Euzebya sp.: one gene and its partners. The protein of the gene in region 2 binds, or shares a complex with, the protein of the main gene of each other region. Links are inferred from orthologs where the notes say so. Each region holds a gene or a part of one and is shown on either strand. Other genes may lie near its edges.

Region 1 (2,840 bases), on a different replicon or contig from region 2:
CGTTCGCCACGACGAAGTCGTTGAGGATCGTCACGAAGGCGAGCAGGCCGACCACGGCGAGGATCGGCGCGGCCAGCGGCAGGATGATCCGGCTGTAGATCTGCCAGTGCGTCGCGCCGTCCACGAGCGCGGACTCATCCAGGTCCTTCGGGATCGTGTCGAAGAACCCCTTGATCAGCCAGGTGTTCACCCCCATGGCCCCACCGAGGTACACGAGGATGAGCCCGCTGATCGTCCCGGTCCCGATCGCCGGCGCGACGTCGCCGACGGCGATCATCATCAGGTAGATCGCGACGAACGCGAGCAGCTGGGGGAACATCTGCACGAGCACCAGGCTGAGCAGCCCGACCCGCCGTCCGGTGAAGCGCAGCCGGCTGAAGCTGTAGGCGGCGAGCGCCGCCAGGACCACCGTGCCGATCGCGCCGGCGCCGGCGACGACCAGCGAGTTGCGGAACCAGGTCCAGAAGCTCGTGTCGAACAGCCGGCGGAAGTTGTCGAGGGTGGGGTTGGTCGGGATGACCTGCTGGCCCGACAACGTGCTGGTCGGGTTGACCGACGCCGAGACCACCCAGACGACCGGGAACAGCGCGAAGGCGACCGCGACGACGCCGACGACGTGGCGCCAGCCGATCGCGCGGAACCACCTGGCGACGGGCCCACGGCCGCCCCGCGAGATCGCGCTCACGCGATGTCCTCCAGGGTGCGGGTGCGGCGGAAGCTCCACGCGGAGATTCCCGCCACCATCACGAAGATGAGGACGCTGATCGCTGCGGCGAACCCGTAGTCGGCGCCACGGCCGGACTCGAAGGCGATCCGGTAGACGTAGCTGACGAGGATGTCGGTGTGCCCGGCGGGGGTCTGGGCGCCCTGGATCGGCGGGCCGCCGCGGGTGACCAGGTACACGATGTTGAAGTTGTTGAAGTTGAACGCGAACGACGCGATCAGCAGCGGCGCGATCGTGATCATCAGGTTCGGCAGCGTGATCCGGTTGAAGCGCTGGAGCGCCGATGCGCCGTCGACCGACGCGGCCTCGAGCATGTCGGCCGGGATCGCCTGCAGGGCACCGGTGGACACGAGGAACATGTAGGGGAACCCGAGCCACAGGTTGATGATCAGGATCGACACCTTGGCGAGCCAAGGGTCGGTGAGCCACGGCAGCGAGGTGCCGAGGATGTCGTTGACCGCGCCGAACTCGGTGTTGAACAGCCCCGCCCACACCATCGCGGTCAGGAACGACGGCAGGGCGTAGGGGATCACCAGGATCGACCGGTACAGCCGCCGGCTGCGCATCCGCGGCTCGTTCAGCGCGATGGCCAGGGCCAGGCCCAGGGCGAAGGTCAGGAAGACGCTCGCGAGCGCGAAGACGTAGTTCCACACGAACACGCGGAGGAACGGCCCGCGGATGAGGGGCGAGGTGAACGCCCGCGTGAAGTTGTCCGTGCCCTCGACCGCCCGCCAGCCGGGCGTCAGGCGCTCGCCGTCCGGTGAGACGAAGTTGCCCTGGACCGGCGCGTACTCGACACCCGTCTGGGTGTCGACGATGACGTCGCGGTCCTCGTCGTAGGTGAGGGTCGACTCCGCCCGGGCGGCGGCGGTGAGCGACTGGAGCTGGATCGCCCCGTCCGAGGTCGGGACGCGCAGCTCCTGCAGGGCCGGCGCGACGTCCTGGGCGGCGACCAGGTCGAGCCGCTCGAAGTCGCCGACGGCGGTGACCACGTCACCCTCCTCGGTGACGTCGCCGAGCTCGTCGAGGGCGACCAGCTCCTCGGCGGTGCCGAACAGCAGCTCGCCGTCGGGGTCGGTGAGCAGCAGCGCGACCTCGCCGTCGGGGTCGGCGAAGGCGGTGGCGCCGTAGCGGATCGCGTCGGGCGGCACACGGGTCCGCTGCGCCAGCAGCTGCTCGATCGCGTCCGGCTTCTCGAGCACGTTCCCCGTGCCGAAGTTCGTGAAGGCGATGTAGCCCGTGTAGAGCACCGGGTACACCTGGAACACGAGCAGGAAGATCGTGCCCGGCACGATGAACTTCGCCGGCACCCTGCCCGGGCGCAGGTACAGCCAGACCAGGACTGCGGTGGCCCCCCACATCGCGACCAGCCCGACCCAGGCCTGCTCGTCGACGAGCCGGCTGGTGAAGACCACCGCGTTGTACAGCGCGAGCCCGAGGACGCTCAGCTTGAGCAGCAGGCCCCAGGCCGACCGGCTGCCGGTCAGCCGTTCGAGCGCGGTCGGCCGGTGGGGCGGCGGGGTGCCCGAGCCACCCGAGGAGGGGCGGGGTCGCCCCTCCTCGGGCCTGACGGCCAGGTCGGTCGGATCGGTCATCGCGCCACCGCCGCGCCGGGTCGGGGCTAGCCCTCGGCGATCAGGTTGCGGATCTGGGCGGCCGCCGCCTGGAAGTTCTCCGTCGGCGTGCCCTGGCCGTCGTAGATCAGCTCGTAGGCGTCGGTCCACGCCGTCCACACCGACCCCATCTCGGGGATCGCCGGCAGGGGCTGGCCGTCCTGGCCGGCCTCGCCGAAGCCCTGGACGTCGGGGTCGTCGGCGACCTGCTCGAAGGCGGCCAGCAGCGCCGGCGGGCGGCCGCCCGCCTCGAACAGCGCCAGCTGCACGTCGGCGGTGCCGATGAAGTCCTGGGCGAAGGTCTGGGCCAGCAGGCCCTGCTCGGAGAACGAGGAGATCATGACGCCCTGGACGCCGACGAACGGCGCGGGGGTGCCGCCCTGGATGGTGGGGATCGGCGTGATCTCGTAGTTGACGCCCTGGGCGCGGAAGCCCGGCGGGTCCTCCTGGCTGACCGCCCACGGACCGGTGATCGCGAACGGCGCGTTCCCCGTCGCGAAGGA
Region 2 (7,329 bases):
CGGCATAGCCTGTCGCCATGCCCGCGTACCGCTCCCGCACCACCACCCACGGACGCAACATGGCCGGAGCCCGCGCGCTCTGGCGGGCGACCGGGATGACCGACGAGGACTTCGAGAAGCCGATCATCGCGATCGCGAACTCCTTCACCCAGTTCGTGCCGGGCCACGTGCACCTGAAGGACCTCGGTCAGCTGGTCGCCCGCGAGATCGAGGCGGCCGGCGGGGTCGCGAAGGAGTTCAACACGATCGCCGTCGACGACGGCATCGCGATGGGCCACGGCGGGATGCTGTACAGCCTGCCCAGCCGCGACCTGATCGCCGACTCCGTCGAGTACATGGTCAACGCCCACTGCGCCGACGCGCTGGTGTGCATCTCGAACTGCGACAAGATCACCCCCGGGATGCTGAACGCGGCGTTGCGCCTGAACGTCCCGACGGTGTTCGTGAGCGGTGGGCCGATGGAGGCCGGGAAGACCCAGCTGGCCGGCGCGGAGGTCAAGCTCGACCTGATCGACGCGATGATGAAGGCGGGCGACGCCCGGGTCAGCGACGCCGACGTCGCCGCGGTCGAGCGGTCCGCCTGCCCGACGTGCGGGTCCTGCTCGGGGATGTTCACCGCCAACTCGATGAACTGCCTCACCGAGGCGCTGGGGCTGAGCCTGCCGGGGAACGGCTCGACGCTGGCCACCCACGCCGACCGGCGTGAGCTGTTCCTGGCCGCCGGCCGCACGATCGTCGACCTGGCCCGCCGCCACTACGAGAAGGACGACGCGTCGGTCCTGCCGCGCGCGATCGCGAACCGGACCGCGTTCGAGAACGCGATGGCGCTCGACATCGCGATGGGCGGGTCGACCAACACCGTCCTCCACATCCTGGCCGCCGCCCAGGAGGGCGGGATCGACTTCACCATGGCCGACATCGACGCGATCAGCCGGCGCGTCCCGAACCTGTGCAAGGTCGCCCCGAGCACCCCGCAGTACCACATGGAGGACGTCCACCGGGCCGGCGGGATCATGGGGATCCTCGGCGAGCTCGACCGCGGCGGCCTGATCGACACGTCGGTGCAGACCGTGCACGCCGACACCCTGGCGGCCGCCCTGGACCAGTGGGACGTCGTGCGGCCCACCGCGACCGCGGAGGCCCACCGGCTGTTCAGCGCGGGCCCCGGTGGCATCCCCACCCAGGAGGCGTTCAGCCAGGACACCCGCTGGCCCTCGCTCGACCTCGACCGGGAGGGGGGCTGCATCCGCGACGTCGCGCACGCCTACACCGCGGAGGGCGGGCTGGCCGTGCTGTACGGCAACATCGCCGAGCGCGGCTGCATCGTGAAGACCGCCGGTGTCGACGAGTCGAACTTCACCTTCAGCGGGACCGCCAAGGTCTACGAGAGCCAGGACGACGCGGTCGCGGGCATCCTCGGCGAGGAGGTGCAGGCCGGCGACGTGGTCATCGTCCGCTACGAGGGCCCGAAGGGCGGCCCGGGGATGCAGGAGATGCTGTACCCCACCACGTACATCAAGAGCCGGGGGTTGGGCACGCAGTGCGCGCTGCTGACCGAAGGCCGGTTCTCCGGCGGCACCTCCGGGCTGTCGATCGGCCACGCCTCGCCGGAGGCCGCCGCCGGCGGGGCCATCGCGCTCGTCCGCGACGGCGACGTGATCGACATCGACATCCCCGCCCGCTCGATCCAGCTGCGGGTGGACGACGACGAGCTGGCCCGCCGCCGCGCGGAGGAGGAGGCACGCGGCGACGCGGCCTACACCCCGCGCGACCGCACGCGCGTGGTCAGCCAGGCCCTGCGGGCCTACGCCCGGATGGTGACCAGCGCCGACACCGGCGCGGTGCGCTCGCTCGACTAGGGCCGTCGCCCGCTGGCTGCCGGCGGGGACGTGAGACCGCGGAGGCGTGAGCCCCGGAGGGGTCTGTCACCTTCGTTCCGGTCTGCGCAACGAACCCGACAGACCTCCGGGGGCGACAGCGCGCGACGGCCAAGGCCTGTCACCTTCGTTCCGGCCTGCGCAACGAACCTGACAGACCACCACCGTGGTGCGGGCACGACCTCGTGGTGACGAGCGACATCGGGGACCTGCGGAGAACTTGGTAGCCAATCGCTTACCGTTCGTGCTAGCTTACGGATATGGACGGTTGGAGCGCGTTGGCGGACCCGACGCGGCGACACATCTTCGAGCTCGTGGTCGCTCGCCCCCGGGCGGTCGGCGAGATCGCCGACGTGATGCCGATCAGCCGCCCCGCGGTCTCCCAGCACCTGAAGGCGCTGAAGACCGCCGGCCTGGTGCAGGACCGGCCCGAGGGCACCCGGCGGATCTACACGCCGGACCCCGAGGGGCTGCGCGCGCTCCGTGAGCAACTCGACCGCTTCTGGGACCAGGCGCTCACCACCTACGCCACGCTCGTCGAGGACCCCGAGGAGGACACATGACCCCCCAGACCACCGCCACCACCGTGCGCCACGACATCGTCGTCGACGCCCCCATCGACCGGGCCTTCCGGGTCTTCGTCGAACGCTTCGACGCGATCAAGCCGCGGGAGCACAACCTGCTCGCCGTCGACATCGCCGAGTCCGTGCTCGAACCCCGCGAGGACGGCCGGGTCTACGACCGCGGGGTCGACGGGTCGGAGTGCGCCTGGGGTCGCGTGCTGGCCTACGAGCCGCCGGACCGGCTGGTGTTCACCTGGGACATCTCCCCGCGCTGGCAGCTCGAGACCGACCTGGCGAAGGCCAGCGAGGTGGAGGTCCGCTTCGTCGCCGAGTCACCCGACCGGACCCGGGTCGAGCTCGAGCACCGCCACCTCGACCGCCACGGCGACGGCTGGACCGACCTGGCGGACGGTGTCCGCGACACCGAGGGCTGGCCGCTGTACCTCGAGCGGTTCCGTAGCGCGGCGGTCCGGGCCTAGCCAGCAGCCGCCGACTCGCGGGCGGCCAGCCCGAGGTTCTCCCCGGTGTCGGCGTCGAAGACCAGGACCTTCGAGGTGTCGAGGACGAGGTCGGTGCGATCGCCCTCCTCGACCTCGGCCGCGGCGTCCAGCCGGGCGACGACGGTCATCCCCTCCTCGTCACCCATGTCCTCGAGCTCGAGCTCCTCGGCGAGCTCGCGCAGCTCGCTGGTCATCTGGCCCTCGGTCTGGAAGTGGATGTAGAGCTCGGAGCCGAGCCACTCGACGACGTCGACGGTCGCGCTGAACGCCATCCCCCGGTCCCCCTCCACCTGGGAGGCGTGCTCGACGTGCTCGGGCCGGAACCCGACGATCAGCGTCCCGGAGGCGCTCGCCACCGGGTCCCGGAGGTCCTCGGGCAGGTCCATCGTCCCGAGGGCGGTCTCGACCTTGCCCTCGCCGGCTGGTTCGGCGGGCAGGAAGTTCATCGACGGGGACCCGATGAACCCGGCGACGAACAGGTTCTTCGGTCGCGTGTACAGCTCCCGGGGCGAGGCGACCTGCTGCACCTCGCCCTTGCGGAGCACCGCGACGCGATCACCCAGCGTCATCGCCTCGACCTGGTCGTGGGTGACGTACACCGTGGTGGTGCCGAGCCGGTTCTGGATCCGCGAGATCTCGGTGCGCATCTGCACCCGCAGCTTCGCGTCGAGGTTGCTCAGCGGCTCGTCCATGAGGAACGCCTGGGGCTCGCGGACGATCGCCCGCCCCATCGCGACGCGCTGCCGCTGACCGCCCGACAGGGCGGCCGGCTTGCGGTCGAGCAGCTCGGTGAGCTCCAGGGACTCGGCGGCCTCCTCGACCCGCCGGTCGATCTCGGACTGCTCCACCTCGGCCAGCTCGAGGGGGAAGGCCATGTTCCGGCGGACCGTCATGTGCGGGTAGATGGCGTAGGACTGGAAGACCATCGCCATGTCCCGGTCCTTCGGGTCCACGTCGTTCATCTTCTTGTCGCCGACCGTCAGGGTCCCCGAGGAGATGTCCTCCAGCCCGACGATCATGTTGAGCAGCGTCGACTTCCCGCAGCCCGAGGGGCCGACGAGGATGAAGAACTCGCCGTCCTCGATCGTGAAGCTCGCGTCGGACACCGCGACGGTGCCGTCGGCGAACTGCTTGGTGACGCCGTCCAGCTCGATGCTTGCCATGTCTGCTCCTATCCCTTGACGGCGCCGGAGGTCAACCCCGACACGATGCGGCGCTGGAAGAGCAGCACCATGATGATGATCGGGACCGTCACGACGACCGATGCGGCCGCCACCGATCCGGTGGGCTGCTCGAACTGGCTCGACCCGGTGAAGAACGCGATCGCGGCGGGCACGGTCCGCGCGCTGTTCGTGGACGTCAGCGAGGTCGCGAAGAGGAAGTCGTTCCAGGCGAAGATGAACACGAGGATCGCCGAGGTGAACACGCCGGGGGCAGCGAGCGGGGCGATGACGCGCCGGAAGGCCTGGAACGGCGTCGCGCCGTCCACGCGGGCGGCCTTGTCGAGGTCCCAGGGGATCTCCCTGAAGAACGCCGACAGCGTCCAGATCGCGAGCGGCAGCGTGAACGTCATGTACGGGATCACCAGGCCCGCCCAGGTGTCGAACAGCCCCAGCGACCGCCACATGTTGAACAGCGGACCGATGACCGACACCGGCGGGAACATCGCGATCGCCAGCGCCCCGCCGAGGACCAGGCGCCGGCCCGGGAAGTCGAGCCGGACGATCGCGTAGGCGGCGAACATGGCGAGGATGACCGCCAGCACCGTGGAGATCAGCGCGATGCCGATGGAGTTGCGCAGCGCCGCGGGGAACTGCGGGTCCTCGAAGATCGCCGCGTAGTTGTCGAAGCTGACCGTGGCGGGGATGAACCGGCCGTCGGTCAGCTCGCTGTTCGGCTTGAGCGACAGCGACACGATCCAGGCGACCGGGATCATCGCGTAGACGATCACCGCCACCGAACCGATCGCCCACAGCACCTTCTCGCGCGTGCTCGCGTTCCGGTCGTCCACGTCAGATCTCCCCTCGCTGCTGGTCCAGGTTGGCGCCGAAGCCCTTGACGAAGAGGAACGCGATGAGCAGGACCATCAGGAACATGAGCACCGAGATCGCTGATCCGAGCCCCAGGTTCAACCGGATGACGAGGGTCTCGTAACCGGTCACCGACACCGTTTCGGTCCCCCTCGCCCCGCGGGTCATGACGTAGACCGCGTCGAAGATCCGGAAGGCGTCGAGGGTCCGGAACAGCAGCGCCACCAGCACCGCGGGCTTCATCATCGGGAGGGTGATCCGCGTGAACCGCTTCCAGGCGGTGGCGCCGTCGACCTGGGCCGCCTTCAGCAGGTCGGCGGGCACCAGCGTCAGGCCGGCCAGCAGCAGCAGCGCCATGAACGGCGTCGTCTTCCAGATCTCGGTGAGGATGATGACGAAGAACGCCGACCAGGTCTCGCCGAACCAGATCTGGTCGATGCCGAGGAGCGGGTTGACGAACCCGGTGGAGGGATCGAAGGCGAACTTCCACGCCAGCGCCGCGACGACGGTGATGATGCCGTACGGGATCAGGATCGAGGCGCGCACGACTCCTCGGCCGAACAGCGCCCGGTGCATCACGAACGCGAGGGCGAACCCGAGGATCAGCTCCACGGTGACCGACGCGACGGTGATGATCACCGTGGCCAGGACGACGTCCCACCACGTCGACGAGGTCAGCACCGAGATGTAGTTCGCGAACCCGACGAACGACGCCTCGTCGGGGAAGCGCAGGTCGTACTCCTGCAGGCTCAGCCAGCCCGCGTAGAGGATCGGGTAGCCGGTCACCAGCACCATGACGAAGACCGCGGGGGCGCACAGCATCCACCCGAGCTTGCGCTCGGCCTTCTGGCGATCAGACCTCCCCCCTCCTCCTCCCGAGGACGTGGCGGTGTCGACCTCCGCGTCAGCCGTGCTCGTGCTCGTGCTCGTGCTCACAGGAGCCCCTCTCCCTGGAGGGCGCGCTCGACGGCCTGCACCAGCTGGTCGTAGGTGTCGTCGTCGATCTGCGCCATCGGGTGCAGGCTGCCGGAGATCGCCAGCGACACGTCGTTGTAGCGGGGGCTCTTGGGCCGCACCGCGGCGTTCTGGAGCGTCTCGAGCACCGTCCCGATGAACGGGTACGCCTCCTGGATCTCCTCGTCCTCGTACAGCGCCTCGGACGTGGGCGGCAGCCCGCCCTCGAGGTTGGCGACCTTCTGGTTCTCCTCGCTGGCGATGCAGTTCGCCGCCTCGAACGCCCGCTCGGGGTCGGCGGTCTGGGCGCCGACGCCGACGTTGATGCCGCCGATCGTGACCTGCGCCGGCTCGCCCTCGACGACGGAGGGGAACACCGCGTACTCCATGTCCTCGAAGATGTCGGGCGCGTTCTCCTCCGCGGAGGGGTAGACGAACGGGTAGTTCAGCATGAACGCCGATTCGCCGGCCTCGAACTCGAGTCGTCCGGTGTCCTCGAGCGACGTCGACAGGGTGTCGGCGGCGGCGACGGAGTTGGCGAAGCGCGCCATCGTGTCCAGCGCGGCCCTGGTGGGTTCCTCCTCGAGGACGACCTCCTCGCCGTCCTCGCCGAGCACCTCGGTGCCGGCCGACTGGATCATGGTGTTCGCGAAGACCGTCAGCCCCTCGTAGCGCTGCCCCTGCGCTTGGATGAGGTGCGGCTCACCCTCCTCGGCCAGCCGCTCCGCCTCGTCGAGCATCTCGTCCCACGTCTCCGGGGCCTCGTCGACCAGGTCGCTGCGGTACCACAGCAGCTGGGTGTTCGAGGTGAACGGCGCGCCCCAGATCTGGTCCTCGTACGTCGCGGTCTGGACCGGCGCCTCGAGCCGGCCCTCCGTCGCGGTCTCCGCCGCCTCGCCCTCGAACGGCAGGATCCACTCGGCACCGGCGAACTCGGCGGTCCAGATGACGTCCATGCCGATGAGGTCGATGGAGGTGTCGCCGGCGGCGAGCCGGCGGACCAGCTGCTCGCGCTGCTGGTCGGCGTCGGAGGGGAGCGTCTCGACGTTGATCGTGTAGTCGTCGCCGCTGCACGCCTCCGCGGCCGCCTCGAAGGAGCCGGACGGCTCGTCGAAGATGTAGAAGTTGAGCTGGTCGCCCTCACCTCCCGAGGAGCCGCAGGCAGCCAGGAGCAGGGCCAGCACCGACACCGTGGCGACCACCCGCCCAGGTCGGTTCCGCCGTCCACCCGGATGCGCCATGGGCCCTCCCGAACCCCCACCCGCGGCTCGTCCAGCGGAGCGGCCGTCGGGTGGGACCGGCCGCTCCTACCGGGCCCACGTACCCCCTCGTCAAGAGGGGGAAACGGACAGTGGTCTGACGGCCCGACGGGGCTCAGCCGTCGTCGGCCACCCGAGGGTCCTCG
Region 3 (2,999 bases), on a different replicon or contig from region 2:
AGCTCGGCGACGTCACCGAGGAGGGTGACGTGGTCACCGCCGTCGGCGACTTCGAGCGGCTCGACCTGGTCGCCGCCCAGGACGTCGCGCCGGCCCTGCAGGAGCTGCGCGTCCCGACCTCGGACGGGGCGATCCAGCTCCAGTCGCTCACCGCCGCCGCCCGGGCGGAGTCGACCCTCACCTACGACGAGGACCGCGACGTCATCGTCGACACCCAGACGGGTGTCGAGTACGCGCCGGTCCAGGGCAACTTCGTCTCACCGGACGGCGAGCGCCTGACGCCCGGCTGGCGGGCGGTCGAGGGCACGGACAACTTCACGCGGGCGTTCACCTCGCCCCTCATCCGCGGGCCGTTCCTCCGCGTGTTCGTGTGGAACTACGTCTTCGCGCTCGCGAGCGTCTTCCTGACCTTCGCCCTGGGCCTGGCCCTGGCCATCGCGCTGAACGAGCCGCGGATGCGCAGCCGGCGGCTGTACCGGTCGATCCTGGTGATCCCCTACGCCCTGCCGTCGTTCCTGACCGCGATGGTGTGGGCGGGGCTGTTCAACACCGAGTTCGGCGCGGTCAACGACATCCTCGGCACCTCGCTGCCGTGGCTCACCGACCCTTGGCTCGCCAAGGTGTCGATCCTGATCATCAACCTGTGGCTCGGGTTCCCCTACATGTTCCTCGTGTCCACCGGTGCCCTGCAGGCGATCCCGGCCGACATGCTCGAGGCCGCGTCGGTCGACGGCGCATCGGCGCTCCAGCGCTTCAACCGGATCACGCTGCCGAACCTGATGATCACGATCGCGCCGCTGCTGATCGCGTCGTTCGCGTTCAACTTCAACAACTTCAACATCGTGTACCTGGTCACCCGCGGCGGCCCGCCGATCCAGGGCGCCCAGACCCCCGCCGGGCACACCGACATCCTCGTCAGCTACGTCTACCGGATCGCCTTCGAGTCCGGCCGTGGCGCCGACTACGGGTTCGCCGCAGCGATCAGCGTCCTCATCTTCGTGATGGTGGCGGGAATCTCCGCGTGGAGCTTCCGCCGCACCCGCACCCTGGAGGACATCGCGTGAGCGCGATCTCGCGGGGCGGCCGTGGGCCCGTCGCCAGGTGGTTCCGCGCGATCGGCTGGCGCCACGTCGTCGGCGTCGTCGCGGTCGCCTTCGCGCTGTTCCCGGTCGTCTGGGTGGTCTCGGCGTCGGTCAACCCGACCAGCACGTTGTCGGGCCAGCAGGTCATCCCGACCAACCCCACCCTCGACAACTTCCGCCGGCTGTTCGACACGAGCTTCTGGACCTGGTTCCGCAACTCGCTGGTCGTCGCCGGCGCCGGCGCGATCGGCACGGTGGTCCTGGCGGCGCTCGCCGCCTACAGCTTCAGCCGGCTGCGCTTCACCGGACGGCGGGTCGGGCTGCTCAGCCTGGTGCTCGTGCAGATGTTCCCCCAGCTGCTCGCGTTCGTCGCGATCTACCTGATGATGATCGCCGTCGGCGACGTCGCGCCGGCGATCGGGACCGGGACGATCAGCGGGCTCATCCTCGTGTACCTCGGTGGGGCCATGGGGGTGAACACCTGGCTGATCAAGGGGTTCTTCGACACGATCCCGAAGGACCTGGATGAGTCCGCGCTCGTGGACGGCGCGACGCACTGGCAGATCTACAGCCGGATCATCCTGCCGCTGGCCGCGCCGATCCTCGCCGTGGTCGGCCTGCTCGCCTTCGTGACGATCCTCAACGACTTCGTCGTGGCGAACGCCGTCCTCGGCCAGTCCGAGGACTCCTGGACGCTGTCGATCGGTCTGTTCCGGTTCATCGACGAGCGCTACGGCGCGCGCTGGGGCCCGTTCGCCGCGGGCGCGGTCATCGGGTCGATCCCGACGGTCGCGCTGTTCATGTACCTGCAGCGCTACATCGTCTCCGGTCTGACCCAGGGGTCGGTGAAGGGCTGATCGCGGGGTAGGGTCAGTGGCGACCTGAAGGACCCGAACAGGAGCGCCCATGGCCTCTCGCCCCTCCCCCGCCCGTCTGACCGCGCTGCTCGCCGTCCTCGCCCTGGTGCTGGCGGCATGTTCGGGAGGGGGCGAAGAGGTCGAGGGCGAGGGGTTGGCGGAGGACGCGACCGAGGACTCAGGGGCCGAGGGCTCGGCGGCGGAGGGCGGAGGCGTCGCGACCGAGGGCGACGCCATGGGCGGCGATGCCGGTGCCGACGCGGGTGAGGAGGCGCCGGCGGGGACGTTCGTCGCCGCGATCGGCCAGCAGCCCGACCAGCTGGACCCGCACGTCACGACGGCGTACCCCTCCTTCCAGGTGCTCGAGAACATCTACGACACCCTCGTCGTGCCGGACCCCGAGACCCTCGAGATGGCACCGTCCCTGGCGACGGAGTGGACGACGTCAGAGGACAGCCTGACGTGGACGTTCACCCTGGCCGAGGGGGTCACGTTCCACGACGGCAGCGAGTTCGACTCCGCCGACGTCGTCTACTCGTTCAACCGGATCATCGACGAGGAGCTGAGCAACGCCTTCCGCTTCGCGAGCGTCGAGTCGGTCACCGCGCCGGACCCGCAGACGGTCGAGATCGCGTTGACCGAGCCCACGCCGAACCTGCTGGCCAACATCGGCGGGTTCAAGGGCATGGCGATCCTGCCGGAGGGGGCTGCCGAGGACCTCGACCTCGCGACGGAGGCCAACGGCACCGGCCCGTTCGTCCTCGAGGACCAGGGTCCGGACGCGATCACCCTGACCGCGAACCCCGACTACTGGGGTGAGGGGCCGAACGTCGACGCCGTCGAGTTCCGCTTCATCTCCGAGCCGACCACCGCGCTGACCGAGCTGCAGACGGGCGGGGTCCACTGGACCGACAACGTCCCGCCGCAGCAGATCGAGCAGCTGAGCGGCGAGGACGCGGTCGTGCTCGAGACCACCCCGTCCCAGGACTACTGGTACTGGACCGCCAACTTCGATGTCGAGCCGTTCGGCGACCCGCTGGTCCGCGAGGCGCTGGCCTAC

What was found. Proteins that work in one complex are often made in the same cells at the same time.
Region 1: the proteins of ACEQ2X_RS01230 (region 2) and ACEQ2X_RS04630 are in contact, whole or in part, in a solved structure (PDB 3PUV), measured with the Escherichia coli proteins. The link is inferred for Euzebya sp. from one-to-one orthologs.
Region 3: the proteins of ACEQ2X_RS01230 (region 2) and ACEQ2X_RS04625 are in contact, whole or in part, in a solved structure (PDB 3PUV), measured with the Escherichia coli proteins. The link is inferred for Euzebya sp. from one-to-one orthologs.

Annotation. Positions count from the first base shown.
Region 1 is NZ_CAXQBR010000019.1:24,419-27,258, forward strand. It holds ACEQ2X_RS04630 (ABC transporter permease subunit), read right to left. Parts: upstream 2,320-2,840; coding sequence 682-2,319; downstream 1-681. Other genes in the region: ACEQ2X_RS04625 (sugar ABC transporter permease), read right to left, coding at 1-685; ACEQ2X_RS04635 (extracellular solute-binding protein), read right to left, coding at 2,346-2,840. UniProt on the Escherichia coli protein: Part of the ABC transporter complex MalEFGK involved in maltose/maltodextrin import. Probably responsible for the translocation of the substrate across the membrane.
Region 2 is NZ_CAXQBR010000003.1:97,452-104,780, reverse strand. What follows is about bases 2,010-4,809. They hold ACEQ2X_RS01230 (ABC transporter ATP-binding protein), read right to left. Parts: upstream 4,104-4,809; coding sequence 2,916-4,103; downstream 2,010-2,915. Other genes in these bases: ACEQ2X_RS01225 (carbohydrate ABC transporter permease), read right to left, coding at 4,112-4,809; ACEQ2X_RS01235 (SRPBCC family protein), read left to right, coding at 2,437-2,919; ACEQ2X_RS01240 (ArsR/SmtB family transcription factor), read left to right, coding at 2,138-2,440. Also shown: ilvD (dihydroxy-acid dehydratase), read left to right, coding at 18-1,859; more of ACEQ2X_RS01225, read right to left, coding at 4,810-4,876; ACEQ2X_RS01220 (carbohydrate ABC transporter permease), read right to left, coding at 4,953-5,792; ACEQ2X_RS01215 (ABC transporter substrate-binding protein), read right to left, coding at 5,903-7,126; YbaL family putative K(+) efflux transporter, read right to left, coding at 7,299-7,329. UniProt on the Escherichia coli protein: Part of the ABC transporter complex MalEFGK involved in maltose/maltodextrin import. Responsible for energy coupling to the transport system.
Region 3 is NZ_CAXQBR010000019.1:23,165-26,163, reverse strand. It holds ACEQ2X_RS04625 (sugar ABC transporter permease), read left to right. Parts: upstream 1-1,060; coding sequence 1,061-1,939; downstream 1,940-2,999. Other genes in the region: ACEQ2X_RS04620 (ABC transporter substrate-binding protein), read left to right, coding at 2,175-2,999; ACEQ2X_RS04630 (ABC transporter permease subunit), read left to right, coding at 1-1,064. UniProt on the Escherichia coli protein: Part of the ABC transporter complex MalEFGK involved in maltose/maltodextrin import. Probably responsible for the translocation of the substrate across the membrane.